2 regions of the Psychrobacter sp. CX14 genome follow, and region 1 is predicted to be linked to the other one. Evidence: riboswitches for the same ligand, from Rfam matches in the RefSeq annotation. Region 1 holds a riboswitch; the other holds the start of a gene.
The links. Region 1 has a riboswitch for thiamine pyrophosphate ahead of thiC (phosphomethylpyrimidine synthase ThiC). Riboswitches for the same ligand answer to the same signal wherever they lie in the genome.

Region 1 (15,974 bases):
ATAATCGCATCATACTCGCCAGCGTCTAGTTTACCCAAACGGGTCTGCACATTACCGCGTAACGACTTAATAACCAAGTCAGGGCGATAAGCTTTGATCTGGCATTGGCGGCGTAAACTGGCAGTACCCACGACCGCACCTTGAGGTAGGTCATCTAATTTGCTGTAGTTATTAGACACAAAGGCATCGGTTGGGGTTTCACGTTTGCAGTAGGTCCCTAATATGAGCCCCTCAGGCAATTCCATCGGCACATCTTTTAGCGAGTGAACCGCAATATCTGCGCGTTTGTCATAAAGTGCTTGCTCAAGCTCTTTGACGAACAGCCCTTTACCGCCAATTTTGGCCAAAGGTGTATCCAAAATCTTGTCGCCCTTAGTTACCATGGTCACTAAGTTCACCGTTAAATTGGGATATAAAGACTCTAATCGCTGCTTAATATGCTCAGCTTGCCACATTGCCAATGGGCTTTTGCGCGTGGCAATATTCAAAGTATCTAATGCAATGTCTACGGTTGTGTTATTCGCTGATGTGGTCATAAATATCTTTTTATCAATGTGGTCAATGTGTGGTGTATTAAAATACGTTAAAAAACACCCCTATTTAATCATAAACACAGGGGTGTTGCAGTGTGGTTATGTTGGCAATACTTTAAAAAACAGGCGTATTTAGTTATTCTTCATACGCTCGCGTAGTGTAGGAACATGACGGCGACTGACAGCCAATGTATCCTCTATCTCCTGAAAGCCTACCTGATACTGACCGGCATCTACCATCTCTAAATACTTCAAATAATCTACATTAATCAGTGCGTTACGGTGAATTCGGAATAATTTGCCATCAAATTCCTGCTCAATCTCTTTTAGAGTGTCATCAATCAAAACCACGCCTTTTTTATGACGTACTTTGACGTACTTTTGATCGGCAGTAAAATAATAGATATCTTCTAATTGGATAATTTCAATGCCTTTATGAGTACGTGCAGAAATAGAATTGCGCTCTGTCGTCTCTTCAATATTATTATTTAACTTGGCAAGCTCATTCATTTGAGCCGCATTCAAATGACTGGCTTTATCCAATGCATTAAGCAAATCTTGTTTTTTAGCCGGTTTGAGCAAATACGCAATTGCATTGGTCTGAAACGCAGTAATGGCGTACTCATCAAAAGCAGTCACAAAAATAATCGCTGGTGGGTGCGCCATTTTATTTAGCTCAGTAGCGCACTCAATACCGTCCATCTCAGGCATACGTATGTCGAGTAACAAAACATCGGGGTGATATTCTGCAACCGTCTTTAAAGCTTCGCGCCCTGACTTTGCTTGTGCCACCACAGTATGCCCTGACTGCTCGATAATCCGTACCAAAAGTGCTCTGGCTAAATTCTCGTCATCACAAACGACTATTTTCATTCACTTATCCTAAGACTGTTTAAAGCGTGTGACTCTCTTCCTTGTTGCCGCTATCTCTTCAATGACTCTAATAATTATCCATCACTCTCACATTATTCTACTTACTTTCTACCCTAACTGATTTTAAAACTGAGCATCATGTAAAGGATAATCGATTCGAGTAACAATCTGTTGATTCTCTGCTGACATGATTATTTTTGCACTGTCACCAAAATTCTTACGCAGGTAATTCTCCTGCACACTAAAATCAAGATATCGGTTTAAGTCGTATTTATTGATATCATTACCCTCTGGGATATTCGAGGTCACGATAACATAGACTTTATTATTCTGCCATTGTACAGTTATGGTTATAAATACCACGTCTGTGCTTAGTCCTGCAACATATAATATCGTTTTTTCTAATACCTGCTGAATACTAAAAGAGGGGATACTCATATCATAAATCAAATCAGCATCAGGCAGATTCCAAGTGACTACCAGTCTATCCTGCAAGCGGTAATGCTCAATAGCAAGGTAATGCTCGCATAGTTCAATCTCATCTTCAAAATTCACCTCATCAGGTTCGTTAAAGCTCATCCGAAATAAATAGGACAAATGCTGCAGCATATCCGTGGCATCTTGCTTTTTGTCATCTACCTCGATGAGTGAAATAAGGGTATTAATAGTATTAAATAAGAAGTGTGGCTCTAATCGCGCCTTAATATATTCGTTTTGGGTGGCCAATCTATATTCAAAGGACTTCTGCAGGTTTATTAAATCACGGTGACGACGTAGATAGTAAATCATCATCACCAACATAAATCCGCCAGTATTCACCGCATGCAGCGCCGTCACCCTGACAATACGTTCAAGAGTTATATCAGTAATACCAAAATAACCAACCAGATATAAGACACTAAAGGCTGCAAATATAGCGACTAACACCCCCGTCAGCAGCATTTTAGTACATACCGTTATCACCCGAGCATCTTTGAGAGATGGGCGCTGTATTTCTATTAAAAAGACAGTGGTAAAAATAGTAATAAATAGGACAATAAAGCTGAGCACATAATAGTTGACAGCGTCTTGCCAACCATTAAACCCCTCTAACTGAAGTCCGGTAATGAATAATGCCCAGACCGCAATATAGGCAAGTCCCTCTAATAATGAAAATGAGCGAGAAAACACGGGTACAAAAAACTCCAAGCGCTCAGCTAGCAAGGTCGACTCGTCCTTTGCTATACTGGGGACTCTGTGCTTTTTACTGGATTTAGACTGATATGACTGCCACCAACGACTCACCAAATAATACCCTTACATCATCGACTCAAACGTCAACTGCTGCTAACGCCTCTCCCCCTGATTCTAACACAGCCGGTAAAGGACAAGGCCAACAAATGTGGGGCGGCCGCTTTAGCGAGGCCACTGACAGTTTTGTTGCCGCATTTACCGCATCGGTTGGCTTTGACCAACGTTTTGCCAGACATGACATTCAAGGCTCTATCGCCCATGCCACCATGCTTGGCAAGTGTGACATCTTAACTCAAGAAGAAGTAGACACCATTATTAAGGGGCTACATCAAGTTCAGCAAGAGATTGATGCTGGTGAGTTTAACTGGTCTATCGCGCTTGAAGATGTACATATGAATGTCGAATCGCGTTTGACAGATATCATTGGCACAGTTGGTAAAAAACTGCACACTGGTCGTAGCCGTAACGATCAGGTTGCCACTGACATTCGTCTTTGGCTACGTGAAGAAGTAGACAACATTGTTGTGCTATTGGTGAAATTGCAAGCTGGTCTATTGGGTCTGGCAGAGAAACACACTAATACCATCATGCCAGGCTTTACCCATCTACAAACCGCACAGCCTGTGAGCTTTGGCCATCACGTGATGGCTTGGTTTGAGATGTTAAACCGTGATACTGATCGTCTAATTGATGCGCGTCGCCGTATTAATCAAATGCCATTGGGCAGTGCCGCACTTGCCGGTACCACCTTCCCTATCGACCGCACAATTACTGCTGAGCTATTAGGTTTTGAAGGTATTTGTGAAAACTCATTGGATGCTGTTTCTGATAGAGACTTTGCGATTGAGTTTACCGCAGCGGCGTCTATCTTAATGATGCATTTATCACGTATGAGTGAAGAGATTATCTTATGGATGTCTGCACAGTTTGGTTTTGTGCAAATTCCTGACCGCTTCTGTACCGGCTCATCAATTATGCCGCAGAAGAAAAACCCAGATGTACCAGAATTGGTACGTGGTAAAGCAGCACGTGTATTCGGTCAGCTGACTACCTTATTAACCTTGATGAAAAACCAGCCATTGGCGTACAACAAAGACAACCAAGAAGACAAAGAGCCTTTATTCGACTGCGTCGATACTCTAACCGGCTCGTTACTTGCATTTGTGGATATGCTGCCTAATATAGTACCTAACAAAGAAAATATGCGTGCTGCAACGATGAAAGGCTACGCCACTGCAACTGACTTGGCAGATTACTTAGTACGCCGCGGCGTAGCATTCCGTGATGCGCATGAAGTCGTCGGCAATGCCGTTGCCTTAGCCATTGAAGAAGGCGTCGATTTAAGCGAGCTTGAGCTTGGACAATTGCAGCAGTTTAGTGATGCTATTGGTGAAGATGTATTTGACTATCTCACCTTAGAAGGCTCGCTTGCTGCCCGTGACCATTTAGGCGGTACTGCGCCGAACCAAGTTATTAAAGCGGTGGCTCGTGGTCGTGAACGCTTGGCTAAATACAATATCGACACTCAATAAACCACTGATATTAATAGGATAAAATAATGACAACTACTTTTGATCCAAAAGCGAATACCGTATTTTGCCGCAAATATAAACAAGATTTACCAAAAATGCCAAAGCCACCTTTTCCTAACAAAAAAGGTGAGGAGCTTCAAAATAGCGTATCTAAAAAAGCATGGGATGAGTGGCTAGAATTACAGACCATGCTGATTAATGAAAACCATTTAAGCATGATTAATCCTGATGCCAAAAAGTTCATTAATGAGCAACGTGAGAAATTCTTCGATAATGAAGACTACGAGCGTCCTTCAGGATATACGCCTGAAACTGACAGCAAGTAAAACGCTTCACTAAACCACCTGAGTGAATATGTAAAAGTTTGAAGCAATAAAAAAGGAGCAACCCTAGGGCTGCTCCTTTTTTAGGTCAGTAATTAACGGCTCCGTTACAAATTACCGTTACCGTTATGGTTACGTGCAGCTATATGATTAGACGCCTCTTGAACCGCTTGTTCTACGGTCACAAAGTCAGTATGTCGCACATCTTTACCACTGGTGCAATAAATAACTAATTCAGCAATATTACGCGCATGATCACCGACACGCTCTAACGCACGCAGTACCCACAAAATATTAATGACTTTAGACACATGACGGCTGTCTTCCATAATATAAGTCATTAAAGATCGCGTCGCTGTTTGATATTCAGCATTCACCACATCATCACTTTGTAATACGGTAAGGGCTTGCTCAGGATCCATACGGACAAAGGCATCAAGTGAATCGAGTAGCATTAGTCGAACTTGATTAGATAAATGCTGAACTTCGGAATACCCTCTTGGTGACTCGCCCTCTTTTGCTAGCTGAACAGCCATACGGGCAATTTTACTGGCTTCATCACCCACTCGTTCTAAGTCAACCACGCCTTTACTTAATGCCATGACGAGACGTAGGTCATTGGCTGCTAATTGACGCTTGGCGACCAGCAAAATAATCTGCTCATCGACCTTAATCTCCATCTGGTTGACGTTAGTATCATCATCGATAACTTTTATGGCGGTTTCAGAATTACCATCAACGAGTGAATGCGTGGCTAAGGTCACTTGTTCTGCTACTAACCGTCCCATCTCCATAAATAGCTCAACACTTTGTCTTAAATCTTGATCAAAGCTTTTAGACAGATGTTTTTCAGATGTGGGCATAAGGATATCCTATTCTTTTTGTGAAATGTTTCCGTACACAACATGTCCATGAACAAACAAGCCAAATAACAGACAATACCTCTAAGTTGTGCTCAGGATTTGTCGCTATTTGGCTTGGCTATCTAAAATTGAGTCGGTATAACTTAGCGTAACGCTTACACTTTATATTAGATAAGCATCAACTAACAATGCTTATTTTTATAAAGAATCGTTTAGCGTTAGCCATAACGACCTGTAATATAGTCTTCAGTCGCTTTTTGTGCTGGGTTAGTGAAGACTTGATTGGTCTCACCCATCTCAACCATATCACCTAGGTACATATAACAGGTATAGTCAGAAACACGAGCCGCTTGTTGCATGTTATGGGTTACGATAGCAATGGTATAGTCGTGTTTTAAGTCTTCGATAAGATCTTCAATCGCACCGGTTGAAATTGGGTCAAGTGCTGACGTTGGCTCATCTAATAACAATACTTCAGGCTTAGTTGCTACACCGCGAGCGATACATAGGCGCTGCTGCTGACCACCTGATAAAGACAGACCAGATGCTTTTAGCTTATCTTTTACTTCTGGCCATAATGCTGACTTTTTAAGCGCCCACTCAACGCGCTCATCAAGATCGGCCTTGCTCAGCTTTTCATACAAGCGCACACCAAATGCCACGTTGTCATAAATAGACATTGGGAATGGCGTTGGCTTCTGGAATACCATACCGACGCGGGCACGTAGTAAGTTCACATCAACATCTTTATCTAAGATATTTTTGCCGTCAAGAATGATTTTACCGTCAGCACGCATGCCTGGGTACAAATCATACATTCGGTTAAAGGTACGTAGCAGCGTAGATTTACCACAGCCAGATGGGCCGATAAATGCCGTTACATTCTTTTCAGGAATGTCGATGTTGATTTGCTTTAGGGCTTTAAAATCGCCGTAATAAAAGTCCAAATCACGGATTTTCATTTTTGGATTTGGCATATTGTCTGGCAAATCAGCAACGGTTTGTTTGGTAAAAGAGGCCGTATCTGGCTGCTCTTGTTGATTACCCGTCTGAATTGGCTGCTCTAACATACTTTCACCACTGTTGTTTGTGGTGTTAACGACTGCTTTTTTCTCTAATGTGTCTGACATAATCATACCTTATATATCACTTAAAAATGAGTAACGGTTGTGTGTGCTTGTTTGTTTAATCAGCTTAATTTTTCTCGCGGCCAACAATACGAGCAAGGATGTTAAGGCCTAATACAGAGAAGGTAACTAACAAAGCACCACCCCATGCAATCATATTCTGTGTGTCATCTGGTGCTGCAGCAAATTGGTAAATGGTCATTGGTAAGTTGGCCATAGCACTGCCCATGTCCCAACTAAAGAATCGGTTATTTAGTGCCGTAAATAGTAATGGTGCGGTCTCACCGGTAATACGGGCAAAGCCTAAAAGAACACCGGTAATCAAACCTGATTTTGCGGCACTCATTGTTACTGAAGTCACTACTTTCCACTTCGGTGCGCCTAGCGCATAAGAGGCTTCGCGCAATTGGTTAGGTACTAAGTTCAACATGGTTTCGGTGCTACGTACCACAACTGGGATAATAATCAGTGCCAGTGCAATAGCGCCTGCCCAACCTGAGAAGCTGCGGTTGTTTACCATTAATGTAAACACAAATAGACCAATAACAATAGAGGGCGCTGATAACAAAATGTCATTTAAGAAACGTGTTGCTTTACCAAGCCATGAGCCTTGAGAGAACTCTGCTAAATAAACGCCAGCCATGAGTCCGATAGGTGCGCCTATCAACAGACCGCTACCTGCAATCATGATCGAACCCACAATCGCATTTCGCAAACCACCCATGGTATTAGGCGGCGGCGTATCGACGGTAAAGATAGGCATGGTAAGCATCGCCTCCATCCCTTTACGCAGTAGATCAAATAAGATCCAGCCCAGCCAAAATAAACCAAAACTCATAGCCAATACGGCAAAGATAAGACCCAGTACGTTATAGAACTTACGCTTTGAGTACAGTGACTTATTCATGCGCTGCTCAAAACTGCTTGGGCTACTAGAGGCTGATGTTACACTTGAATTCATTGTCATAATATTTTTCCTGCCAAATACCTTACATATCTATGATTAAGTCGTCTAAAAATAGCTGCCTAAAATTAGTTACCAGCTCTCTTATCAATACGTGACAACATGATTTTAGATATGGATAAAACAACAAAAGTTATAACAAATAGAATTAAGCCTAGATGTAATAAGGTGGCGACGTGCATTTCACTAGAGGCTTCCGCAAATTCATTGGCAATTGACGAGGTAATAGTCACACCTGAGCCGAATAAATTTGAATTAATGTTATAAGTGTTACCGACTAAGAAAGTTACCGCCATGGTTTCACCCAGTGCACGGCCAAGACCAAGAATCACACCACCAACAACACCCGCTTTGGTATAAGGTAGGATAATCTTATACATGACTTCCCAAGTAGTCGCCCCTGCGCCATAAGCCGATTCTTTTAATAACTCTGGAACCACCGAGAACACATCTCGCATGGTGGCAGCAATAAAAGGAATGATCATAATGGCTAAGATTAACGAGGCAGTGAAAACACCGATCCCCAGCGGCGGTCCGCCAAAAAAGCTACCAATAACCGGTATCGGACCAAAGTTATCAATAATGAAAGGTTGAACATATTTGGCAAATAAAGGCGCTAATATGAAAAAGCCCCACATACCATAAATAATAGACGGAATACCCGCTAATAATTCAATGGCCATACCCAATGGACGCCGTAACGTCTTAGGGCAAAGCTCTGTTAAGAAGATTGCAATACCAAAGCTAACCGGAACGGCAATCAGAATAGCGATAATAGACGTCACAATGGTGCCGTAAATCGGGGCTAAAGCACCGTACTCATCATTAACGGTACTCCAATTTGAACTGGTATAAAAACCAAAACCAAATTCTTTAATGCTTGGCCATGCTCCGATAATTAGCGACAGCATGATTCCGCCTAAAGAAACCAATACTAATAACGCAAAGAACTTGGTCATATTGACAAAAATGACGTCGTTTCTTCGCTGCTTTGCTAGCTGAGCCTGTAAGTCAGACATGGTTACCCCAACATGAGTAGAAATTTAACTTTCTTAAAATTTATAAATCGAAATATAATTAGTAAAAGGCAAGTAAATGAATTGTCATTTACTTGCCAATTGTTTAACATTCATTAACAGTGACAAGTTAACGAATATTATTTAGGGGTATATACTGGCTGACCGTCAGCACCAACTACTTGCTTCCACTCTTCTTTGAATAGAGCGACAGCTTCGTCTGGGAATGGAACATAATCAAGGTCTAATGCCGCTTGATCACCTTCGTTATATGCCCAGTTAAAGAAGTTCAATACACCAGCAACTTTTTCAGGGTTCTTAGGCTGTTTGTGTACTAAGATGAAGGTTGCTGCAGCGATAGGCCATGCATCGGCAGTATCTGAGTTTGCGATAACTTTGTAGAAGCCTTCCGCTTTTGACCAATCAACGTTACCAGAGGCGGCGAATGATTCAGCAGATGGCTCAACTTTGTTACCCGCAGCGTTAATCATAGCGGTATGAGACATGTTGTTCTGCTTAGCGTAAGCATACTCAACATAACCGATTGAGTTAGGTGCTTGAGTTACCATACCAGCAACGCCTTCGTTACCTTTACCACCAACGCCAGTACCGGTTTGGTCAGTTGGCCATTCAACGCTTTTATCAACGCCGATGTTAGCCCAGTCGCTTGATACTTCATTTAGATAATAAGTGAAGTTGAACGTAGTACCAGAACCGTCAGAACGGTGAACCGTAGTGATGTTGGCATCAGGAAGCTCAACGCCTTCGTTTAATGCAGTGATTGCTGGATCGTTCCACTTAGTGATTTTACCTAGGTAGATATCAGCCAATACTTCGCCGCTTAATACCAATTCACCAGGCTCAATACCTTCGATATTAACGATAGGTACAACGCCGCCGATAACGGTTGGGAACTGGATAAGACCGGCTTCTGCTAGCTCTTCTGGCTTAAGCGGCTTATCTGATGCACCGAAATCAACTGTGTTTGCTTTAATCTGCTTAACGCCACCTGAAGAACCGATAGAGTTATAGTTGACTTGACCTTTGGTAGCGTTTTGGAAGTCAGCAGACCATTTTTGATAGATAGGTGCTGGGAAAGATGCACCGGCACCACTGATGTTCATTTCAACGCCTTCAATGTCTGTGTAGCTATCAGCACTACCAGCAGTTGAATTGGTTGATTCAGAAGCGGTTGTGCCTTCAGTAGTGGTGGCTGTCTCACCATTTGTAGCGGTGTCGTCCGTTTTCTTGTCACAAGCGGCTAAACTTAAAACACTTGCTACTGCTACGGCCAATAGTGAATAACGCATATTCTCTCCTAAAGAGTCATTGATAAATATTTTTATATAGGTAGGTAAAAATAGAGTTGCCACATAATGATGAATCCTTTTATCAGCTCCTCTATCGGATTGAGCACATTTTGCCCTCTAAATATGACAGTTTGATGAAATAATTATTTATTGTAAAAAATAGTAACTTTTAGAAAGCAATCTTTTTAAAAACTTACATTGCGTATGCTTTAACACGACTCCCACAGAGCTATCTATCTCACCATTAAGTATTCTTTACATTGACTTTACCTATTAGCAAGGTAAACTAAACCGTAGTCCTGTACACTACGCATTCAATGTTTTGGTGCAGACAATTTAATTTTGCTACCCGTCAGGGCTCTTAATAGAGTAATACTTAGGACTAACAGCCTAAGATTAACGGTAACGCCAAGATTCTATTGTAACAATGTGTCCCAACCATTAATGAAAAAACAGGTACAACCTATGAAAAAACTTTTTATGCCATTTGCTCTGCTGTTAACTATGTTATTAACAGTACCTGCCAACGCTGGCCTCGCCTCGTGGTATGGTCCAGGGTTCCATGGTAAAAGAACGGCATCAGGCGCCATTTATAATATGTACGCCATGACAGCCGCTCATAAATCACTGCCTTTCGGTTCTAAAGTAAAAGTAACCAATCTTAAGAACAACAAATCGGTTGTGGTTAAAATTACTGACCGTGGTCCATTCACCCCAGGTCGTATTATTGATTTATCTAAAAAAGCAAACCAGTCGCTAAACTGCAACTTATGTAAAGTGGACGTCGAAGTACTGAGTAGAGGCGACGGCAAGTACCGTAAACAGTAAGTCTTACTGACATTATTATGTGCAAAAAGCCAATGGATTAATCCATTGGCTTTTTTTGTGTTATAAAGGAAATGGCATATAAGATTTAAATGCAATTGAAGACTGTTATTGGACTCAAAGTTTGATAAGATATCTGTATTATCAAAATCATTAAGACTCGGGGTGCAGGCCATCTGTTCGCTAATAGTTTAGTTACTATTATTGGACAAAGCGTTTGCTGAGACATCACCCGTTGAACCTGATGCGGTTAATACCGCCGTAGGAAAGTCATTGCAACTCCCCTATCCTTTATAAAGACCTGCTCATTATCATGACGAGCCAGACTCACGCTTATGTTAATCCTTTAAAATTCGCATGCTTATTTATCAATATATAAGCGCATAATATTTAAAGAGATATTCTCAAGTTACCGTCTGCTGATACAGGGTTTATTTATAAACAAATAGGGTACTGTCAAAACGACAAAATCTGCACTTACCGAGTCTTTATTTTTACCTCCGGTTTTTAGCCTTTTATTCTAGAAGCCAACGTGGCAATTGCCATTAGCAAAAAATAAGGAAATTCCCATGAGTAATGCAGAAAATAGTATCAAAACTCCCGCTCACCGCAACGCCAAAGACGAGCGCTTTGACGAAGAAGCCCGCGACTTAACGCGCAGCCTGCCCGCCTCACGCAAAGTATATATCGAAGGCTCACGTCCTGATATCCAAGTGCCGATGCGTGAAATTACTCTAACCGATACTCCAACTGGCGGTTTTGGTCTCGAAAATGGCGAAAAGAACCCGCCTTTTTATGTCTATGACACCTCGGGCGTGTATACCGACCCCAATGTTAATATCGATTTGACTAAAGGCTTGCCAAAGCTGCGTGAAAAGTGGATTGAAGAACGTGGTGATACTGAAATTCTAGACGGCCTATCAAGCAACTACGGTAATGAGCGTGCGCGTGACATCAAAACTGCTAACATTCGCTTTGCTCATATCGATAAGCCACGTCGTGCCAAAGCAGGTAAGAACGTTACCCAAATGCATTATGCACGCCAAGGTATTATTACTCCTGAAATGGAATATATCGCCATTCGTGAGACTCAAAAGCAGCATGAACGGACCGATATGCGTCAACATGCTGGCGAAAGCTTCGGTGCCAATACCCCAAAAATTATCACCCCTGAATTTGTGCGTGATGAAGTAGCCGCCGGCCGAGCCATTATTCCAAACAACATCAACCACCCTGAATCTGAGCCAATGATTATCGGTCGTAATTTCCTAGTGAAAATTAACGCCAATATCGGTAATTCAGCACTGGGCTCAAGCATTGATGAAGAGGTGTCGAAGATGACGTGGGCTACCCGTTGGGGTGCGGACACCATCATGGACTTATCAACTGGTAAGAATATCCACGAAACCCGTGAATGGATTATCCGTAACTCGCCAGTGCCAATCGGTACCGTGCCTATCTATCAAGCACTAGAAAAAGTCGATGGCGTAGCAGAAGACTTAACTTGGGAGATATTCCGCGATACCTTAATTGAACAAGCTGAACAAGGCGTGGACTACTTTACTATTCATGCTGGCGTACTACTGCGCTATGTGCCATTAACTGCTAAACGTCTGACCGGTATCGTCTCTCGTGGCGGCTCTATCATGGCCCAGTGGTGTTTAGCGCATCATAAAGAAAGCTTTTTATATACCCACTTTGAAGAAATCTGCGAAATCATGAAGCAGTATGACGTGGCTTTTAGTTTAGGCGATGGTTTGCGTCCGGGCTGTTTGCAAGATGCCAACGATGAAGCTCAATTTGGTGAACTGCGTACTTTAGGCGAGCTGACTCAAGTGGCTTGGGAACATGATGTACAAGTTATGATTGAAGGTCCAGGTCATGTTGCCATGAACCGTATTAAAGAGAACATGGATCTACAGCTTGAGATGTGTCATGAAGCGCCTTTCTATACCCTAGGCCCATTGACCACAGATATCGCTCCTGGTTATGACCATATTACCAGTGCTATCGGTGCGGCTATGATTGGCTGGTATGGTACGGCAATGCTGTGTTATGTGACCCCAAAAGAGCATTTGGGCTTACCGAATAAAAAAGACGTAAAAGATGGCATTATCACTTATAAGATAGCTGCCCATGCTGCTGACCTTGCTAAAGGTCACCCTGGCGCTCAAGCTCGAGACAATGCTCTGTCTAAAGCTCGCTTTGAATTCCGCTGGGATGACCAGTTTAACCTGGCCTTAGATCCAGATACCGCACGTGAATATCATGATGAGACGCTGCCGAAAGATGCGCATAAGTCAGCTCACTTCTGCTCAATGTGTGGTCCTAAGTTCTGCTCAATGAAGATCACTCAAAATGTGCGCGAATATGCAGCAGGCCTGCCTACCGGTAGCGAGGTAACCCCAAGTAGTGGCGAGCTGTCTGATGATGTACATCTAATCAAAGAAGTGGATACTGAGCTTGTTGGTCAAGTCGGTGAAGCCAGCTTTGAGGAAGTACAAAAAGGCATGGAACAGATGAGTGAGAAATATAACAGCGAAGGACGCCAGTTGTATAAAGAGGTTTAATAAAAAGGTATATGATCTAGATCTTTAGTGCTAAAATAATAAAAGAGCTTGAATCTCTAGAGATTCAAGCTCTTTGCTTTTGTATAGGTTTAAAACAGCAGCATTAAGAATAAATAACCTAAAAACTGTGCTTGTAAGATGAACTATCTATACTTTAGATGCGGTATAGATTTTGTCGATTGATGCATCAATAGTCGCTGAGAATTCTTCGTCTGTTTGAGACTTAGATAAACCTTCAGTGAAAGCACGCGAGAAGCTAGCAATCATACCTGGGTTTTGTTTTAAACGCTCACAAGCTTCATCACGACTATAACCACCTGATAAGGCAACCACTTTAAGCACTTTTGGATGGTTAACTAACTCTTTATAGAAGCCTTGCTCTTCTGGCAGTGTCAGCTTCAACATCACTTGATGGTCATCATCTAAGCTGTCTAAGTTACGTAGAATCTCCTCTTTTAGTAACACTTCGCTTTCAAGCTTATCTTTGCTTTCGATGTTAACTTCAGGCTCAACGATTGGTATAAAGCCTTCAGACAAAATCTGCTTCGCCACGTCAAACTGCTGTTGTACCACAACTTCGATACCGTGTTGGCTCGCTTGATGGATAACCGAGCGCATTTTGGTACCAAAGATAGGATAGTTTTTTGCCTTCTCTAGTAATGCCGCCAGATTTGGAATTGGCTTCATCACTTGTACACCATCCATCTCTTCTGCCAGACCTTTATCTACTTTTAAGAAAGGAACGATATTTTTATCTTCCCATAAGTAGTTAGCGGTTGGCTTACCATTCACTTCGCGGTCCATCGTGTCTTCAAACAAGATAGCGCCCAATACACGACCACTGTCAAAGCAATCACAAGTCATGATACGGGTGCGCATTTCATGCACTTTAGCAAACATCTCATCATCATTTGAGTATTCGCTTTCTTCTACGCCATACATACGTAGCGCTTTTGGTGTACTGCCTCCACTTTGATCAAGGGCTGCGATAAATCCAGTGTCATTTTTGATACGTTCTAGCTGTTGCTGATAGCTCATGATTTTTCCTATTTCTATGCTAAAAGTGAATGAAAGAGTGATAAAAGGAGTAACTTAATTTTTGTTATAAAGGTAACATAGCTTAGCAAAAAAATCCGCATTGTTCATGTTTAATAGCGAGGCAAACCATTACCCTAAAGCTTACTATATAACTGTCACTGCTTGGATAATTTCTGTTGGTATTATACGCTACTGAGCCCGAAAAATAAGCCTAGATAGCAGCAAAAATACAAGAGTATTACGCCTCTATTGACTCAATTCTACTCGATTAGTACTCTGTTGAATTTTAATTACGGGTTAACGATGAAGACAGTTAATAGTTAATACTTTTAGTATTCGAATGGTTATTATATCTTGTATGCAAAAATAGGCTCTGTGATAATGGGGCTTAAAATAACAAATAACCCTAATTTTTTCACTTTTAAAGAGAGTATTATGAAAGCATTAAATGTACTGATAATGGTCACTACCCTTACTATAGGCGCTCTTGCTGCTGGGTGTCAAACCACCAACGGCGTACAAACTACCACTCCGCATGCTCATTCTAAAATCACTACCCAACCGATTACTAATGATGTGTTACAAGCCTACAATTGGCAGCTTATTGATGCAGTTGATGCTGATAACCAAAAGGTAGATGAGCTGTTTATTAATCCGTCTAAGCCATTGACCTTAAACTTTATGGCAACTGACAGTGGCAATCTCGTTAACTTTAAAAACACCTGTAATAATATTTCAGCGCCTTATAGTATTAATAATGGTGATGTACACATTGGCAATATCATGAGCACTATGATGGCTTGTCCAGATACCGAAGCAAAATTCGATGCCGCCACAGTAAAAACAGTGATGGGCACATATACTTTGAGCAAAAATAGTGGCAATGTGCCTGTGTTAGTTATTTCAAATGACAACCAAGTGTCTCATTTTAAAGCCGTTGCTAAAAATAAATAACCGTCATCCATATCTTATTATCTCATTACGAAGGAGTGCTTATCTCTAGGCGCTCCTTTTTTATGCCTCTCACACCTTCTTATATCTCCCCGGTTTGGCTAGCTTTATTGTTATACCAGTTGATACTTTCTAATAGTAGGATGAATAGAATTCATTTATAGCAAAATCTGTCTATTCTTTAATCAATTTCTATCCACGACACCTGAGTAACTATTCTTCTATCTAATTGACATTCACTAATCACGCTGATATCAAGCCAATCCTATACACCCCTTATATAATATAGCCTTAGCTATTAAAAACCTTTAAATTACTCTGATTTTTAATCCTTAAAATCACCTTTAAATAGTATTCCTTTATTTAAAGCATCTATAAACATGAATTAAATTCATCTTATTTTTAATTTATATCGTTTTTATTCATGTTATATATTGAGTATGATTCATCACATACAGACATTTGGTCGATTTAAAAATTAAGATAGAGGGTAATCCGATGAGCAAGCAGTTAACCTATTCAATCTCGAAAATTCGTTTTGATGAAAACTACAAACCGGCAGACAGCACGCGTCTGACAACCAACTTTGCGAATTTAGCCCGTGGCAATAGCCGCCAAGAAAACCTACGCAAAACGCTAACCATGATCAACAACCGCTTTAACGCGTTAGCCAACTGGGACAATCCAAATGCAGACCGCTACTCAGTTGAAGTAGATATTATTTCTGCAGATTTAGACGTCGAAGGAGATGGTAAGACTTTTCCAGCGATTGAAATGCTACAAACCACTATCGTTGATCATAAAGAGAACAAGCGT
Region 2 (15,974 bases), 880 kb from region 1:
AATTAGGTGACCAAGACTTGTCTAAATATGCCATGCATGAGCGTGCACGTGCTGGTATCGGCTATCTGCCGCAGGAAGCGTCTATCTTCCGAAAACTATCTGTACAAGATAATATCATGGCCATTTTGCAAACTCGAAAAGATTTGGATAAAGCGGCGCAGAAAAGTGAGCTTGAGAAACTGATTTCTGAATTTAACTTGGGTCATGTCCGTCATTCGTTAGGTATGAGTGTATCAGGTGGTGAGCGTCGCCGCTGTGAGATTGCCCGTGCGCTGGCGGCTGATCCTAAGTTTATTTTATTAGATGAGCCGTTCGCTGGTGTTGATCCGATTTCGGTCAGTGATATTAAAGATGTAATTATTGCGCTAAAACATCGTGGTATTGGCGTATTGATTACTGATCACAACGTACGTGAAACGCTTGCCATTTGTGAATGCGCATATATCGTGAGTGAAGGTGCCATTATTGCCAACGGCACGCCTGATGAAATCTTGAATAACGAGTTGGTGAAAGAGGTGTACTTGGGACGAGATTTCCAAGCACTGTGCTAATTGTCCGCCTTGCTCTATACGCAATTTAATAATAGCTGGCCTGATAAGCCGGCTATTTTTAACTCTAAAATTTCTGTTATCCCCTTTAATAAGCGGCTAATGGTGCTCATTTATCAAACTATAAAGGTCTAAATTATGGCGAAATCAAAAACCAGTTATGTCTGTCAAAATTGTGGTGCCTATTTTGGTAAATGGGCAGGGCAGTGCTCAGATTGTGGTGAATGGAACACGCTGGTTGAAGCACCGAATGTCAGCTTGCCGCATCATAAAGCTGCGAATAAAGCACCGATGCCAGCCAGTCATGCTGGGGCAAAATCTGGCGGCGTTAAGGCTGGAGATCGTGCCAACTATTCCGGCTCACAAAGCGGTGTGGTTACCTTAAATTCAGTAAATGTCACTTTTGATACACGGTTGCCTACCGGTATCGGCGAGTTTAATCGAGTATTAGGTGGCGGCTTAGTAGCCGGTTCGGTAGTACTTATTGGTGGTGATCCAGGTATCGGTAAATCAACCATTTTGCTGCAAACGGCAGCAAACATGGCAGATCCGGAGTCATTGTCCGGTAGCGCGCTCTACGTCACAGGTGAGGAGTCTTTATCACAAGTCGCTATGCGTGCTCAGCGTCTAGGCTTGCCAAGCGAGCACCTAAAAGTCATGACAGAGACCAATGTTGAGACTATTTGTGCTGCTTTAACCCAAGAGCAGCCAGCAGTAGCCATCATTGACTCTATTCAGACGATTTATACTGACGCGATTAATTCAGCACCCGGCGGCGTCAGTCAAATCCGTGAGTCAGCGGCCATGCTAACGCGTTATGCAAAACAAACAGGTACGGCGCTATTCTTGGTCGGTCACGTAACCAAAGAGGGTACATTGGCAGGCCCTCGTGTGCTTGAGCATATGGTCGATACGGTATTGTACTTTGAGGGTCAGTCTGACTCACGATTTAGAATGATTCGTGCTGTCAAAAACCGTTTTGGTGCGGTCAATGAGCTTGGTATCTTTGGCATGACCGATACGGGCCTGAAAGAGGTGGCGAACCCGTCAGCGATATTTTTAAGTCGTTACGATAAGCCCATATCAGGTTCTGTGGTCATGGTCAGCCGTGAAGGCACACGTCCGTTATTGGTCGAGGTGCAGGCCTTGGTGGATGATTCAGCTGGTCAGCCCAGACGTATGGCATTAGGCTTAGACCCCCAGCGTTTGGCGATGCTGCTTGCAGTCATGCACCGTCATGGCGGTATTCATACCAGTGGGCAGGATGTGTATGTCAACGTGGTTGGCGGTGTTAAGGTGATGGAGACAGGCTCTGATTTGGCTGTGTTATTGGCCTGTGCTTCGAGCATTAAAGAGAAACCGCTACCATCCTCCTTAGCAGTCTTTGGTGAGGTGGGGCTTTCAGGAGAAATACGCCCTGTGCCAAACGGTCAAGAGCGTTTAAAAGAGGCGATGAAACATGGTTTTAAGCATGCTATTGTGCCCAAAGCCAATGCCCCAAAAGATTTAATGGGGCAATTTAAGGGTATTAATGTGATTACAGCTGACCGATTAGATGATGCGATTGATAGAGCTTTCGAGATTTAAACAAACCTTTATTTGGGTTTTATTCTTAGCTTCTAGGGTCTACTAAGTAATGTATTGCTGGCTTGGCGCTTTAGATGAGCACCATATTCTGAACAGAAGATGCCGGTCATCACCAGTGCCAAAGCAATCACATGATTGGTAGTCATAGACTCGTCTTGAAAAAATAATACGCCCATGACGGCACCAAATACGGGCAATAGATTCATGGTTAAAGAGGCTCTATCAGCACCGATTTGAATCACACTCTCCATATAAAAAAGCTTGGAGATAATCGAGATAAATATAGCGATATAGAGTAGCAGTAACCAGCCTTTCCAGTCAGGGAAATGTAAGCCATTAAGTATTAAATCATAACCATAAAATGGGACAGACACGATAAGTCCTGCTAAGCTCATCGCCCACATCATACTTGCCCAGTGTATCTTTGGTGCATGGCGTAGAGCGACTGAATACCCGATATAGATAGCGGTGGTAATCAGTGCTAGAGAGTCACCTAGCGCAAATTTATAGTTCACTAGCGTAAAGGGTTGACCACCGGTTAATATCCACAGTACTCCTGCAAATGCGATAGCAACTCCGAACCACTGCAGCGGATGTGTCTTATCTTTATACAGCAAGGCGGTAATACAAATCACGCCAGTAGGAATAAGTGCGGTAATAATCGAGACATTGACTACTGTTGCACCGAGTGAGAATGCGCTATACAGCACTAAGTTAAATAGAGCGAAACCGCTACCCCCGACCACAAACAACCATAACCAGTGCTTCTTGAGCATCGTCCAGTCTTGACGAATAAAGCGTTTGGCAGCAAAGCTTAGAATCAGTGCTGCCAAAAACCAACGAAAAAAAGTCATCTCATAGGGAGTTAGCCATCCTTTGCCTAATTTTCCTGTGATATTACTGGTCGCCCACAATAGAGGTGCGATAATAAGCATCACATAAGGGGAGGGTAGTCCTTTTTTGAGTGTAGACATAGTGAGGGCCTAGTAGTATTTATAAAAATGATGTACCGGTCCATGACCGTGACCAACATTGAGTGTGTCAGCTTCACTCAGCGCACCGGTTAAATAGTCTTTGGCTTTTCTACACGCCTCATCAAGGGTGTCGCCTTGTCCCCAAAAGGTGGCAATGGCCGAAGATAAAGTACAGCCCGTACCATGACTGTTTTTGGTTGGGATACGTTTGCCTTCAAGCCAATAAAACGAATCATCAATACATAATAAATCCGGTGAGTCGTTGCTCTCTAAATGACCACCCTTTAAGAAAGTTGGCACGCCCAATTGTTGGGCTTGATGAATCATGTCATCACGATTGCTGGCTTCAGCCGTTCCCAATAAATCAGCTGCTTCTGGCAGGTTTGGAGTGATTAGGTTCACTTGCGGAATTAACCTATTGCGTAAGGCAGTGACGGCATCATTGTCTAATAATCTGTCACCGCTTTTGGCGACCATTACTGGATCAAGTACCACTTTACTTGGCTTGTACTTAGCTAAGGCTTCTGCCACGCAGTTGATAACCTCTGCATTACCGAGCATACCTATTTTGACAGCATCGACTTGTACGTCGGTAAACACAGAATCAATCTGAGCACGAATTAAGTCGATTGGCATCATCTCAATCTGTTGCACGCCTTGGGTGTTTTGAGCGACGACGGCAGTTATGACGCTCATGGCATAGCTCCCATTGGCGCTAATAGCCTTAATATCCGCTTGAATACCAGCGCCACCGGTACAATCTGTTCCTGCGATACTTAAGATATTAGTAATCATAAAAACCTCTTTAGAGTGAACGACAGGCTAATAAATCAGCACTTGCTTGCTTTGGGTCAGCAGCGGCGCAAATGGCAGAGACCACCGCAATACCATCACAGCCTGTTTGATAAACGTCTTTTGCATTATTTAACTGAATGCCGCCAATGCCAACCGTTGGTAGTTGGCTGGCTTGCGATAACTGTTTTAAGCCCTCAACGCCAATCGGTGCTGAATGGTCCGGTTTAGTACGGGTAGCAAACACAGGCCCCATACCAAAGTAATCGAGTTGGGCTAAATCCTGATTGTGCGCATTATTTAATTCAGCCATATTATTAATAGACAGTCCTAGCCACGCCTCCGGCCCTAGGATTTGGCGTGCCTCGATTACACTTAAGTCGCCTTGGCCAATATGAGCGCCATCAAGCTTTGCTTTTTTGGCAATCAATACTCGGTCATTAATCACTAACGGCACGCGTCCATTGATGGCTTCTTTTAGCGAACAGGCTTGTCGATACAAGCTATCGTCGCTAGCATGTTTGTCACGCAGTTGTACAAGGGTAACGCCACCGTCAATAGCAGCCATTACGGTTTCAATTAATCCACGCTGTGCCGTTAGTCTACTGTCTGTCACAAGATATAAGGCTAAGGCATCTGCGGACTTATTTTTTTGAGTAATCATATTATTAGTCATAATGGTTTATTAATTATTTTATTATGGATGATAAGAGTAATGAATCTGATAAAGCATCACTATTGAGTTAGTCTCATTATTTAAATATTAATTTTTGCATTTTTACTTACCCTGTCTGCATCTATATTATATAAAGCGTCTAAGAAATGAACATAAAAGCTGCCAGCGCCCTCGGCTTTTTGAGCCGCAATTTCGCCAGCTTGTCCGTAATAACATAGCGCAGAGACGGTCGCTGCAGCGATGGCGTCAGTAGAAACAGGACGCTTAGTATGATTGGCACCGATAAAGGCGCCTATTAAGGATGTCAGGCCGCAGCCGGTAGCGGTAACACGTGCCATTAAAGGATGGCCGTGATGAATTGACCATCCTTGCGAGTCAGTCGCTACCCAATCTACCGCACCGGTGACCACCACAACTTTGGCATATTGTGTTAATACTTTAGCGGCTGCTTTGGCGGCATCTACGCTATCGCCACTGTCTGCGCCTTTGCTTTGACTATTCATACCGGCTAGAGCCAAAATCTCTGAAGCATTACCGCGAATCACGTCTGGCTTGAATTTAATGAGTTCCTGACACGCCTGTTGACGAAATGTAGTAGCACCCACGGCAACAGGGTCTAATACCCAAGGAATATGGTTCTCATGAGCGACCTTGGTTGTTGCAAGCATACTGCTTAAAGAGTCTTGGGTAAGCGTACCGATATTAATAGTCAAAGCACGTGCTAATAGCACAAACTCAGGCGCTTCTTTGATATCGCAGACCATAGCAGGGGATGCACCGGCAGCCAGTAATATATTGGCAGCAGTGTTATTGGCAACAAAGTTAGTGATGTTATGGACTAAGGGGGATAGTTGTTTGAGATTGGTAATACAAGAATGAATCAGTTGAGATTGCATATTCCCTCCATGTGGATAAAGAGGGCGTGAGAAGACAAAGCGTAACGGCGGCTAACGCAAAATAAGGCTAGCACCAATAAAATAAGAGAACCGCGACTACTATACACTCCCTACGCCAGTATAATCTGGATCAGGTTCAAAGGGTACATCTCAGCCAAATGGCGCCCCTGTGACTAACATAATATAAGCATGCTATAGCTTTAACCCATCCATCATAACGAACTTGGTTTTTTTTAACAAGCATCGCTGCTATGTTAACGCCTTGAATTTATACGTTAGAGACGAGGGCTATTAGCTAATACATTTTGAATATTGCAAAGTCTATAAATAAATAGTTTAGATAAATGATAATTAAATAGGCACAAAAAAGACCTGCAATGGGCAGGCCTTCTTTTGTATCTTACTCATATATTTACAGCTTACACTAACTTAGCTATTGACTAAGGCGAGCTTACCTTTTCAATAGCAACGTTTGCAATACCACGTTTCACCAGACCAATCTTTTTGGCAGCGCCATAAGATAAATCTAATACACGGTTACCATGGAAAGGACCACGGTCATTTACTTTAACCACAACGCTTTTACCGTTGTTTTTATTGGTTACTTTTAAATATGTGTTAAACGGTAAAGAGGGGTGTGCTGCTGTCATTGAATGCATGTTGAACGGCTCGCCACTGGCAGTTTTACGGCCATGGAATTTGCCACCGTACCAAGATGCACGGCCACTTTGTTTAAAACGGCTTACTGCATTTGATGCTACTAGAGTTAGATGAGATAACAAATCGTCATCTTGCTTAACAGCGTTTGATGACTTGCCGCTAATTAAGCTGCTATTCTCTGCAAGAGAGGATGGCTCAAATGAAGTCTGAATAAGCGAAGGGGCTTGTTTTTGCTGACGCGATAATTCGTTAAGTACCACATCGATGTCGCTTGAACTGTTAACGCTAATAGTCTGCTTAGAATCAGTAGCATGACCTAATGAGGTAGCTCCAACCATACATGCTAGCGCACATAATGTGGATGAGAATATCTTCATAATTGCCTCGTAAGCATTTATTAATTTAATAATTCAAACTCATAAGACTATGCATTTTTCATATTAAACATAATACTTAAACTGGTTCGAATAGCTATAAAACATCAAGAGTGTAAGATACACACAAAGTGTCACAAGTAAATTTGCGTTTGTTTGTGTTTTGTAACTTAACATTAATCGCTTATGTTTTGCAAGTGACGCTGGAGTTCAGGTTTATAGATAATAAACCATTTGTTAATTAATGTGAACAATTTTTTGAACCTAGCGTCAATGGTTACTTTTATCTTATCACTCAAAAACCATTCGTTAGTTAGGCAACCTGATTAACAGCAGCTACGGATTATTCGTAAATAACTTCAACCACTTCGAACTCGACCACACCACTTGGGGTTTGGATACGCGCTTCATCGCCTTCTTCTTTACCAATTAGGCCGCGAGCGATAGGGGAGTTGATTGAGATCTTGTTGTTTTTAAAATCAGCTTCGTCATCACCGACGATTTTATAGCGCTTTTGCTCTTCGGTATCTAGATTCTCTATGACTACGGTCACACCAAAGACGACGCGGCCTTCTCTTGGTAGCTCAGTAGGATCAATGACTTGAGCACCAGATAACTTGGCTTCTATGTCGCGGATACGGGCTTCACAAAAGCCTTGTTGTTCGCGTGCAGCATGATATTCAGCATTTTCTTTTAAGTCGCCATGTTCGCGCGCTTCTGCGATAGCGGCAGTAATGCGTGGACGATCAACAGACTTAAGCTGTTTAAGTTCGGCCTCTAATGTAGCGTGTCCTTGCGGAGTCATAGGGTAGCGTTGCATATCATTTTCCTCAGATAAACAAATTGATAGATAAAAAACACCACAACACCAGCCTATTGGATGGTGTTGTGTGCAAAATTCATAAGATGTTAATGGGTACTGTCTTAGCTAAAAGGAGTCTTAACTCAAAGCTGTCTCAATCAAAAAACAGAACAGACCCTTATAAAAAATTGCTAACCGACGTGATCGATTAGCAATGAATTCAAATAATAATAACGCTGCAAAATAGGGTTTGTTAAACGCTAATTTTGCTTGTTTAATAGCACAATGTCAATTATTCAGCAGTATCTGCTTGAGCATGTAAGGTTTGTAACTTATACACATCAAATGGTAGATCAATGGCGTATGACTTACATACAGCATCAGCAGCGCCTAGTGTAGTTACGTAGAAAACCTTGCTCTGTAAGGCATTACGGCGAATAGAGAACGAATCTTCTTGTGCTTGTTTGCCCTCAGTTGTATTGATAATAAGGTCTATTTCACCATTTTTCAAGGCATCGACAATGTGTGGGCGGCCTTCGGTTACTTTGTTAATACGTGCGCACTCAATACCTTGCTCGTTTAGATATTTCTCAGTACCTGAAGTGGCAACCAGTTTAAAGCCGTAATCAACCAATTGCTTAGCAATCGGTGGTAAGTTTGGCTTGTCGCTGTCACGCACTGATAAGAATACGGTTTTGATTTCGCCTTCTTCTGGTAGACCTGGTAGACGCTCGTTTGTACCGATAATACCTTTATAGAAGGCCTCACCAAAGGTCTTACCTACGCCCATAACCTCACCAGTAGACTTCATCTCAGGGCTTAAGATAGGGTCAACACCTGGGAACTTAGCAAATGGGAATACCGATTCTTTAACCGCAAAGAAGGCCGGCTTAATTTCTTTGGTAAATTTCTGGTCTTGTAACGATGTGCCTGCCATACAACGTGCGGCAACTTGTGCTAAGGATGTACCGATACATTTAGAGACAAAAGGTACTGTACGCGCTGCACGAGGGTTCACTTCTAGAATATAAACCGTGCCATCTTTTACTGCAAATTGGACGTTCATCAGACCGATCACGCCAAGCTCTTTGGCCATAGAAACAGTTTGAGCGCGCATCTCATCACAAATCTCATCAGACAATGAGTAAGGAGGTAATGAACAAGCTGAGTCACCTGAGTGAACGCCGGCTTGCTCAATGTGCTGCATGATACCGCCGATAACCACTTCATTACCATCGCTCACACAGTCTACGTCTACTTCGATCGCATCGTCTAAGAAGCGGTCTAGTAGGACGGGTGCTTCGTTTGATGCACGTACCGCAGTACGCAAGTAGTGCTTAAGCTCATCTTCGTTATAAACAATTTCCATCGCACGGCCGCCAAGAACGTATGACGGACGAACCACTAATGGATAGCCAACGCTGCTTGCCTTCATCAGGCCATCTTCCATGCTAGTCGCTAGCGCGTTCGGTGGCTGAATCAGGTTTAGCTGTTGAATCATATGCTGGAAACGCTCACGGTCTTCTGCACGGTCGATAGCGTCAGGAGAGGTACCAATGATGTTAACGCCAGCTGCTTCTAAGCTACGGGCTAATTTAAGCGGTGTCTGACCACCAAACTGTACGATAACGCCTTCTGGCTTCTCGATACGTACGATCTCTAGCACATCCTCTAGCGTGATTGACTCAAAGTACAGACGGTCTGAGGTATCATAATCGGTTGATACTGTTTCAGGGTTACAGTTCACCATGATGGTTTCATAACCGTCTTCACGCATAGCAAGGGCGGCATGTACACAGCAGTAATCGAACTCAATACCTTGACCAATACGGTTTGGACCACCGCCGATAACCATGATTTTTTTGTTATCAGTTGGGTTGGCTTCACACTCTTCATCATAGGTTGAGTACATGTATGCTGTAGAGGTTGCAAACTCAGCAGCACAGGTATCCACACGTTTATAAACAGGGTGAACATCTAAGTCCCAACGCTTTTTACGCAGCTGCTTTTGCGATACGCCAAGTAATTTGGCTAGACGTAAATCTGATAGGCCTTTGCGTTTGAATTGACGTAAGTTCTTAGCAGTGATGCCGCCGAAACCTAGTAGTTTTACTTGCTCTTCGGTTTTAACGATGTCTTCAATTTGTACTAAGAACCATGGGTCGATATTGGTAAATTTAAAGACCTCATCAACACTCATACCCAAACGGAAAGCGTCTGCTAAATAGAAGATACGCTCAGGTGTTGGCACAGTCAGGCGGTTTGTGATTTCCGCTTTGATTTTATCTTCGCTGATTTTACCTGCTTTTAATGCGGCGAAATCGATTTGTTCATCAAAGCCATCAGCACCAGTCTCTAAGCCGCGCAGTGCTTTGTGCATAGACTCTTGGAAATTACGGCCGATAGCCATGACTTCACCAACAGATTTCATCTGTGTCGATAAGATGTTTTCTGCTTGGGGGAATTTCTCGAAGTTAAAACGAGGAATCTTAGTCACTACATAATCAATTGATGGCTCAAAGCTTGCTGGTGTTTTACCGCCAGTGATGTCGTTTTGAAGCTCATCAAGCGTATAACCAACCGCTAATTTAGCGGCGATTTTAGCAATCGGGAACCCCGTCGCTTTTGAAGCCAGAGCAGATGAACGTGACACACGTGGGTTCATCTCAATCACAACCATGCGGCCTGTTTTCGGGTTCACACCGAATTGTACGTTTGAACCGCCGGTTTCAACACCAATCTCACGCAGTACCGCTAATGAGGCGTTACGCATGATCTGATATTCTTTATCCGTTAGCGTTTGTGCTGGGGCAACAGTGATTGAGTCACCAGTGTGCACGCCCATCGGGTCAACGTTTTCGATAGCACAGACAATGATACAGTTATCATTTTTGTCACGTACTACCTCCATTTCATATTCTTTCCAGCCAATCAGCGATTCATCAATCAATAACTGGTGAGTAGGGGATAGATCAAAGCCACGCTCACAAATTTCGATAAATTCGTCACGGTTGTAGGCGATACCGCCGCCAGAGCCACCCATGGTATAGGAAGGACGGATAATACAGGGGAAGCCTAAGCTTGCTTGGATCTCAAAAGCCTGCTCCATGGTTTCGGCAATTTCAGCTCGCGGACATTCAAGACCAATACGTTTCATCGCTTGGTCAAATAGGTCGCGGTCTTCTGCCATTTCGATGGCGTCTTTGGTCGCACCGATAAGCTCTACATTGTATTTTTCTAGTACGCCATTTTTGTCTAAATCTAGCGCACAATTAAGCGCTGTCTGACCGCCCATGGTAGGCAAAATGGCGTCTGGACGTTCTTTGTCAATAATTTGCTCGACGGTTTGCCAAGTAATGGGTTCAATATACGTGGCATCTGCCATGACAGGGTCAGTCATGATAGTTGCTGGGTTTGAGTTAACAAGGATAACGCGGTAGCCTTCTTCACGAAGCGCTTTACACGCCTGAGCACCTGAGTAATCAAACTCACATGCTTGGCCGATAACGATAGGGCCGGCGCCGATGATTAGGATGCTTTTTATGTCGGTACGTTTTGGCATAAGTCTCTCTTCTATTTATTTAATTCTGCTTATTTAATTCTGCTGGTATTTATGAGTGCAACTTGAGCTTAAGCAAATAAATATGCTTGATTAACCTTGCTTAGCAGCGGCCATCATGTCTGCAAACTTCTTAAATAAAGGCGCAGCATCATGAGGTCCAGGACTGGCTTCAGGGTGACCTTGGAAGCTAAATACCGGCTTATTGGTCAGCTCAATACCTTGGTTGGTACCATCAAATAATGAGCGATGCGTGGGCTTGATGTTGTCAGGAAGCGTTGATTCATCAACCGCAAAGCCGTGGTTCTGACTGGTAATCATCACTGACTTGGTTTCTAAGTCTTGAACAGGATGGTTGGCACCATGATGACCTGTTTTCATTTTCATGGTCTTTGCACCGCTGGCAAGACCAACCAACTGGTGACCTAAGCAAATACCAAACGTTGGAATATCCGTCTCTTCAATAATATGACGCACTGCATCGATGGCATAATCACAAGCAGCAGGGTCACCAGGGCCATTTGATAAGAAGATACCATCTGGATTCATCGCTAATACGTCAGCAATTGGGGTGGTGGCAGGCACAACTGTCACCTTGCAGCCGATGTCGACCAGCATACGTAAGATATTGGTCTTGGTGCCGAAGTCATACGCCACCACATCATATTTATGTTCGATGTGTTCGCCTAGTTGTTTGTAGTAACCGCCAGTGTCACTTTCGGTTACGCCGTGTACGCCGCGGTCCGCTAATTCCCATGTACCTGCTGTCCACTCAAAGCCTTCTGGATGAGTGCACTCTTTTGCAAGATCCATGCCCTCAAGTCCTTCAAAACCTTTGGCCAACTCTAGCGCTTTTGCGACGTCGTCATCACTTAGGGTATCGCCATTGCTTGCGGTCAGGATACAGCCGTTTTGAGCGCCTTTATCACGCAGGATACGGGTCAACTTACGGGTATCAATTTCAGCAATCGCAACAGTTTCTTGACGAATAAGATAATCGGATAAGCTTTCTGAATTACGGAAGTTTGAGGTGGTCATGGTGGCATCACGAATAATCAAACCTTCTGCCCAAATTTGATGCTTTTGATAAATATCGCCAGATTCGGCATCTTCACTATTGGTACCTGTGTTACCAATATGTGGATAGGTTAGGGTGACAATTTGTTTGGCATAGCTTGGGTCAGTCAGAATTTCTTGATAGCCCGTCATTGAGGTGTTAAATACCACCTCACCGATGCGGTGACCGCTTGCACCAATTGAGATGCCGCGAAAAATGCTGCCGTCAGCCAAGGCCAATACAGCTTCCGCTTGATTTAAATTAGTGTGAGTTGTGTCTTGTTGTACGCCCATATTACCACCCTTGTTATTCGTGTTTATCATGACCTGACATTTGTGAAAATTACGATTGTTTTTCTGCTCAATAAAATTTGATTTAACAAATTTCAGCCACAAAAAAGCGAGTAGACCAATGACAGGAAACAACAAAATCACTAAAGGATAGGTCATTAGTGAGTGTTGCAAACTGTGTCATGTCTACTCGCTTAGGTACAGATTTTGCATATTATACAAAACCTGACTCTAAATGGCTAGGCAATCATTAAAAATATATCCACGCAGGTCGAATATTTTCTTTGTATTGGTAATAGGCTAGATGGGGGTGACTCTAACAAATTCCAATCGCACTGTTTATCTGTCATTAATAATGAGCTAATATTATTAATAAAGTGCTTAGAACTGATAGTGTACGGCTAACTGGTATGACTCAGGTGCGAGATTGGCGCTGATGTGTAGGTTATCATTGTCATAGCTTTTGGTAAAAAACAGACTACTTGCTACGCCAAGAGCAGCGCCGGCCAGCACATCAGAAGTATGATGCTTATCTGCCTCTACCCGGCTATAGCCAACAAAAGTCGCACCAATATAGGCTGGGATACTCACTTCCCAGCCATAGCGTTTATGAATGAAGCTAGCACCCTGAAAGGCGATAGAGGTGTGACCTGATGGAAAAGAGTCATCATCACTGTGATCAGGACGTTCTTTATCAACAAGCTCTTTTAGACCATAGGTCGCCACCGCATTGGTCGCGAAAGATTTATAAAACTGGTTGCGTCCTTCCTCGTCGTTCATATAAAAGGTCGAGCCATAGGCAACAGCAGGGATGGCAACCATCACGATATCGCCAGCCGTTTCGATGTCTGAGCTGCCGGCATGAGCAGGGCAAGTCGCCATCATGGCACCTGATAATAACAGGGCGGAAGAATATGTGTATCGCATCAACTATTTCCTAAAAACTATTTTCTAAAAGAAGGCTCGTTCCAAAAATGAAGGCTCGTCAGCTCAACAAGACTTGAACTTAAAAGGGTTGGCTTAAATTTAGATAGACTTTTAATCATTGGCCTGTTCATGTTTGCGATATTGGATCGAATTAAATAAAGACAATCCAATAAACGCCACCCCAATAAGCCCAGTAACCAGCTCAGGTACATGAAACTTCATGGACAATAGCATAATAATTGCCAATGCCCCAATCGCATAATGGGCGCCATGTTCTAAGTAAACAAATTCATTTAGCGTGCCTTTATCTACTAAGAAAATCGTCATCGAGCGCACAAACATCGCACCAATTGCCAAGCCCAACATAATGATAATCACATCGTTGGTAATCGCAAACGCACCAATCACCCCGTCAAAACTAAATGAGGCATCTAATACTTCAAGATAAATAAAGCCTGCGATACCGCCCTTCAATATAGTTGAGGAGACGCCCGATGTATTGGTAATAATGTTGCCTTTCGCATCCGTTAGCACCTCGCCGTCATCCGTATCGCTGCTACCCTCAAGCATGGTTGAGAGTACATTGACTCCCAAATACACTAAAATACCCCAGATACCGGCCATTAATATAACCGACTGATGAGCGTCATCGACCCAGCTTAAAGAGATCATCAATACCACAATGGCCACAAAGGTACTCATGGCATCCACTTTGCTAAACCGTCGCAGTTTACCCTCAAACCATTTAAACCAAAGGACGTCTTTATCGCCAAATAAGAAGGTTAAGAAGACCAGTAATAAGAACATACCACCAAACGCAGAAATCTCAGCATGATGCGCGTTGAGATGCTGGGCATATTGGGCAGGCTCATTTAAGGCAAGTTGAATGACCTCAAAGAAGCCTAAATTGGCGGTTACTGCCACGATAACAATAGGGAATACCAAACGCATACCGAAGACGGCTACCAGAATGCCAATTGTTAAAAATATCTTTTTCCAGAAGTCATTCCAGCCTTTTAAAATTGAGGCATTGACCACCGCATTATCAAAAGACAACGATATTTCCATAATCGCTAAGATGACCGTAATGGCAAGCGCCTTACCCAAGCCGGGGACGCCACCATGTGAGAAGCCCCACCACGCTGCGACGATTAAACAAAAAATAGTAAAAATAAAATCGAATAAAAAATGACGCATAGGGTATCCAGAAGATTTAGTCATTTTAATTAGAGCAGTTTAGTTATTAATGTTTTAAACATGAATAATATGACTATAAAAATATGACTATAAAAAGGCAATGAAAAAGTGTTTTGATAGATGGAGCAGATAATAGCACGAGTACAACGGACAATAAATTGACTTTATGACAAATGATTGGATAATGCTCATAAAAAGATAGTATACAATATAATAAAATGACCGGATTAGACTTTTAACCGTTAAGACTTAGCTATTAAGACGTAAAGCAATTAAAAGGATTTTCAACATGATATATAAGTATTTGGATAAAGCTCCCCAGTTTGCGACACCCTTTGAAGGTTGGGTTGCCGATAGTGCCCGAGTCATTGGCGATGTGTCACTCGGTCATAAAGCCAGCGTTTGGTTTGGTGCGGTGATTCGAGGTGATAATGCGCGTATTAATATTGGCGACTTTAGCAATGTGCAAGAAAATGTAGTGATTCATACCGATGCGGGTATCGAAGTGAATATCGGCGATTATGTGACCATTGGTCATTTAGCGATGTTGCATGGCTGTAGCGTCGGTGAAAACAGCCTAATCGGTATTGGTTCCGTGGTACTCAATAATGCGAAAATCGGTAAAAACTGTATCATCGGCGCAAAAGCATTGGTCACTGAAGGCAAAGAGATTCCAGATAACTCACTAGTGATGGGGTCACCGGCGAAAGTGGTCAAAACATTAAGCGATGCGCAAGTGGCGATGCTTAAGATGTCCGCCTTACATTACGCTCATAAGTGTCAAGAGTTTAAGACAGGTCTTGAAGAGATGCCACTGCCTGATTAGGGTTATAGTATTAATAGTTATAGAGCTAAAATGTATAAAGCGTAAAATTATTAAGCCAGCAATTAGCTTATAAATATAAAGCTTAGAGTTTGGAGCTTATCGCGCTTTTCGCTACTATCTTGGCTAGCATAAGGCGAGGCGTGTGGCTTTATCCCGTTCCTGCTACCGCGAGAACGGTCTAAAGCTCACGCCTCTGCCTCATGCGTCACCAAGTATATCCGCTGCAATCACGGCTAAACCGCACTACTTTCACACTCAGGTTAAGGGTAAACAGACCCTAATATATTTAATCACTTATAGAACTGTTTTTAAAAAGGTATTTTATGCAATCAAAAGAATTGGCTTTATTTGACTTAGATCATACGTTATTGGATGTCGATAGTGATTATCTTTGGGGAGAATATATTGTTAAAAATGGTTTGGTTGATGAGGCAGAGTATCGCACCGCGAACCAGCGCTTTTATGAAGAGTATATTGAAGGCACCTTAGATGCGACAGAATACAATGAATTCGTGGCGCAGTTTTTAAGTAGCTTACCGATGGACAGACTGTGTGAGCTACGCGAAGACTATATCAAAACTGAGATCGAGCCGCATATGCGCCCCCAAGCTATCAGTACCTTGCGTCATCATTTGGAGGCTGGGCATGATGTGGTTATCATTTCGGCGACGAATGACTTTGTGGTGTGTGCCATTGCTGAACGCTTCGGTATCGAGCAGGCAAATGTATTGGCAACGCCACTTGAGGTCAAAAATAACCGCTATACCGGTAAGCTTACGGACAAGCCAAATTTCAAAGACGGTAAGCTC

Region 2: it holds a riboswitch for thiamine pyrophosphate, as region 1 does, so the genes downstream of both, thiM (hydroxyethylthiazole kinase) here and thiC (phosphomethylpyrimidine synthase ThiC) in region 1, are expected to answer to the same signal.

What each region holds. Positions count from the first base shown of each region.
Region 1 covers NZ_CM183187.1:481,690-497,663, reverse strand. The annotation lists gene hemC (hydroxymethylbilane synthase) at 1-536, opposite strand, end outside; gene AC2SLO_RS02140 (LytR/AlgR family response regulator transcription factor) at 666-1,406, opposite strand; gene AC2SLO_RS02135 (sensor histidine kinase) at 1,530-2,690, opposite strand; gene argH (argininosuccinate lyase) at 2,786-4,171, shown strand; gene AC2SLO_RS02125 (oxidative damage protection protein) at 4,198-4,497, shown strand; gene phoU (phosphate signaling complex protein PhoU) at 4,602-5,357, opposite strand; gene pstB (phosphate ABC transporter ATP-binding protein PstB) at 5,576-6,487, opposite strand; gene pstA (phosphate ABC transporter permease PstA) at 6,552-7,445, opposite strand; gene pstC (phosphate ABC transporter permease subunit PstC) at 7,517-8,467, opposite strand; gene pstS (phosphate ABC transporter substrate-binding protein PstS) at 8,605-9,774, opposite strand; gene AC2SLO_RS02095 (septal ring lytic transglycosylase RlpA family protein) at 10,240-10,602, shown strand; TPP riboswitch at 10,751-10,884, shown strand; gene thiC (phosphomethylpyrimidine synthase ThiC) at 11,169-13,169, shown strand; gene AC2SLO_RS02085 (fructose bisphosphate aldolase) at 13,317-14,207, opposite strand; gene AC2SLO_RS02080 (META domain-containing protein) at 14,643-15,161, shown strand; gene AC2SLO_RS02075 (DUF1852 domain-containing protein) at 15,657-15,974, shown strand, end outside.
Region 2 covers NZ_CM183187.1:1,366,049-1,382,022, forward strand. The annotation lists gene lptB (LPS export ABC transporter ATP-binding protein) at 1-551, shown strand, start outside; gene radA (DNA repair protein RadA) at 687-2,135, shown strand; gene AC2SLO_RS05660 (DMT family transporter) at 2,168-3,109, opposite strand; gene thiD (bifunctional hydroxymethylpyrimidine kinase/phosphomethylpyrimidine kinase) at 3,119-3,904, opposite strand; gene thiE (thiamine phosphate synthase) at 3,915-4,565, opposite strand; gene thiM (hydroxyethylthiazole kinase) at 4,658-5,473, opposite strand; TPP riboswitch at 5,564-5,652, opposite strand; gene AC2SLO_RS05680 (septal ring lytic transglycosylase RlpA family protein) at 5,914-6,510, opposite strand; gene greA (transcription elongation factor GreA) at 6,851-7,327, opposite strand; gene carB (carbamoyl-phosphate synthase large subunit) at 7,602-10,871, opposite strand; gene carA (glutamine-hydrolyzing carbamoyl-phosphate synthase small subunit) at 10,962-12,218, opposite strand; gene AC2SLO_RS05700 (phosphatase PAP2 family protein) at 12,597-13,142, opposite strand; gene AC2SLO_RS05705 (DUF475 domain-containing protein) at 13,254-14,339, opposite strand; gene AC2SLO_RS05710 (gamma carbonic anhydrase family protein) at 14,629-15,165, shown strand; gene AC2SLO_RS05715 (HAD family hydrolase) at 15,489-15,974, shown strand, end outside.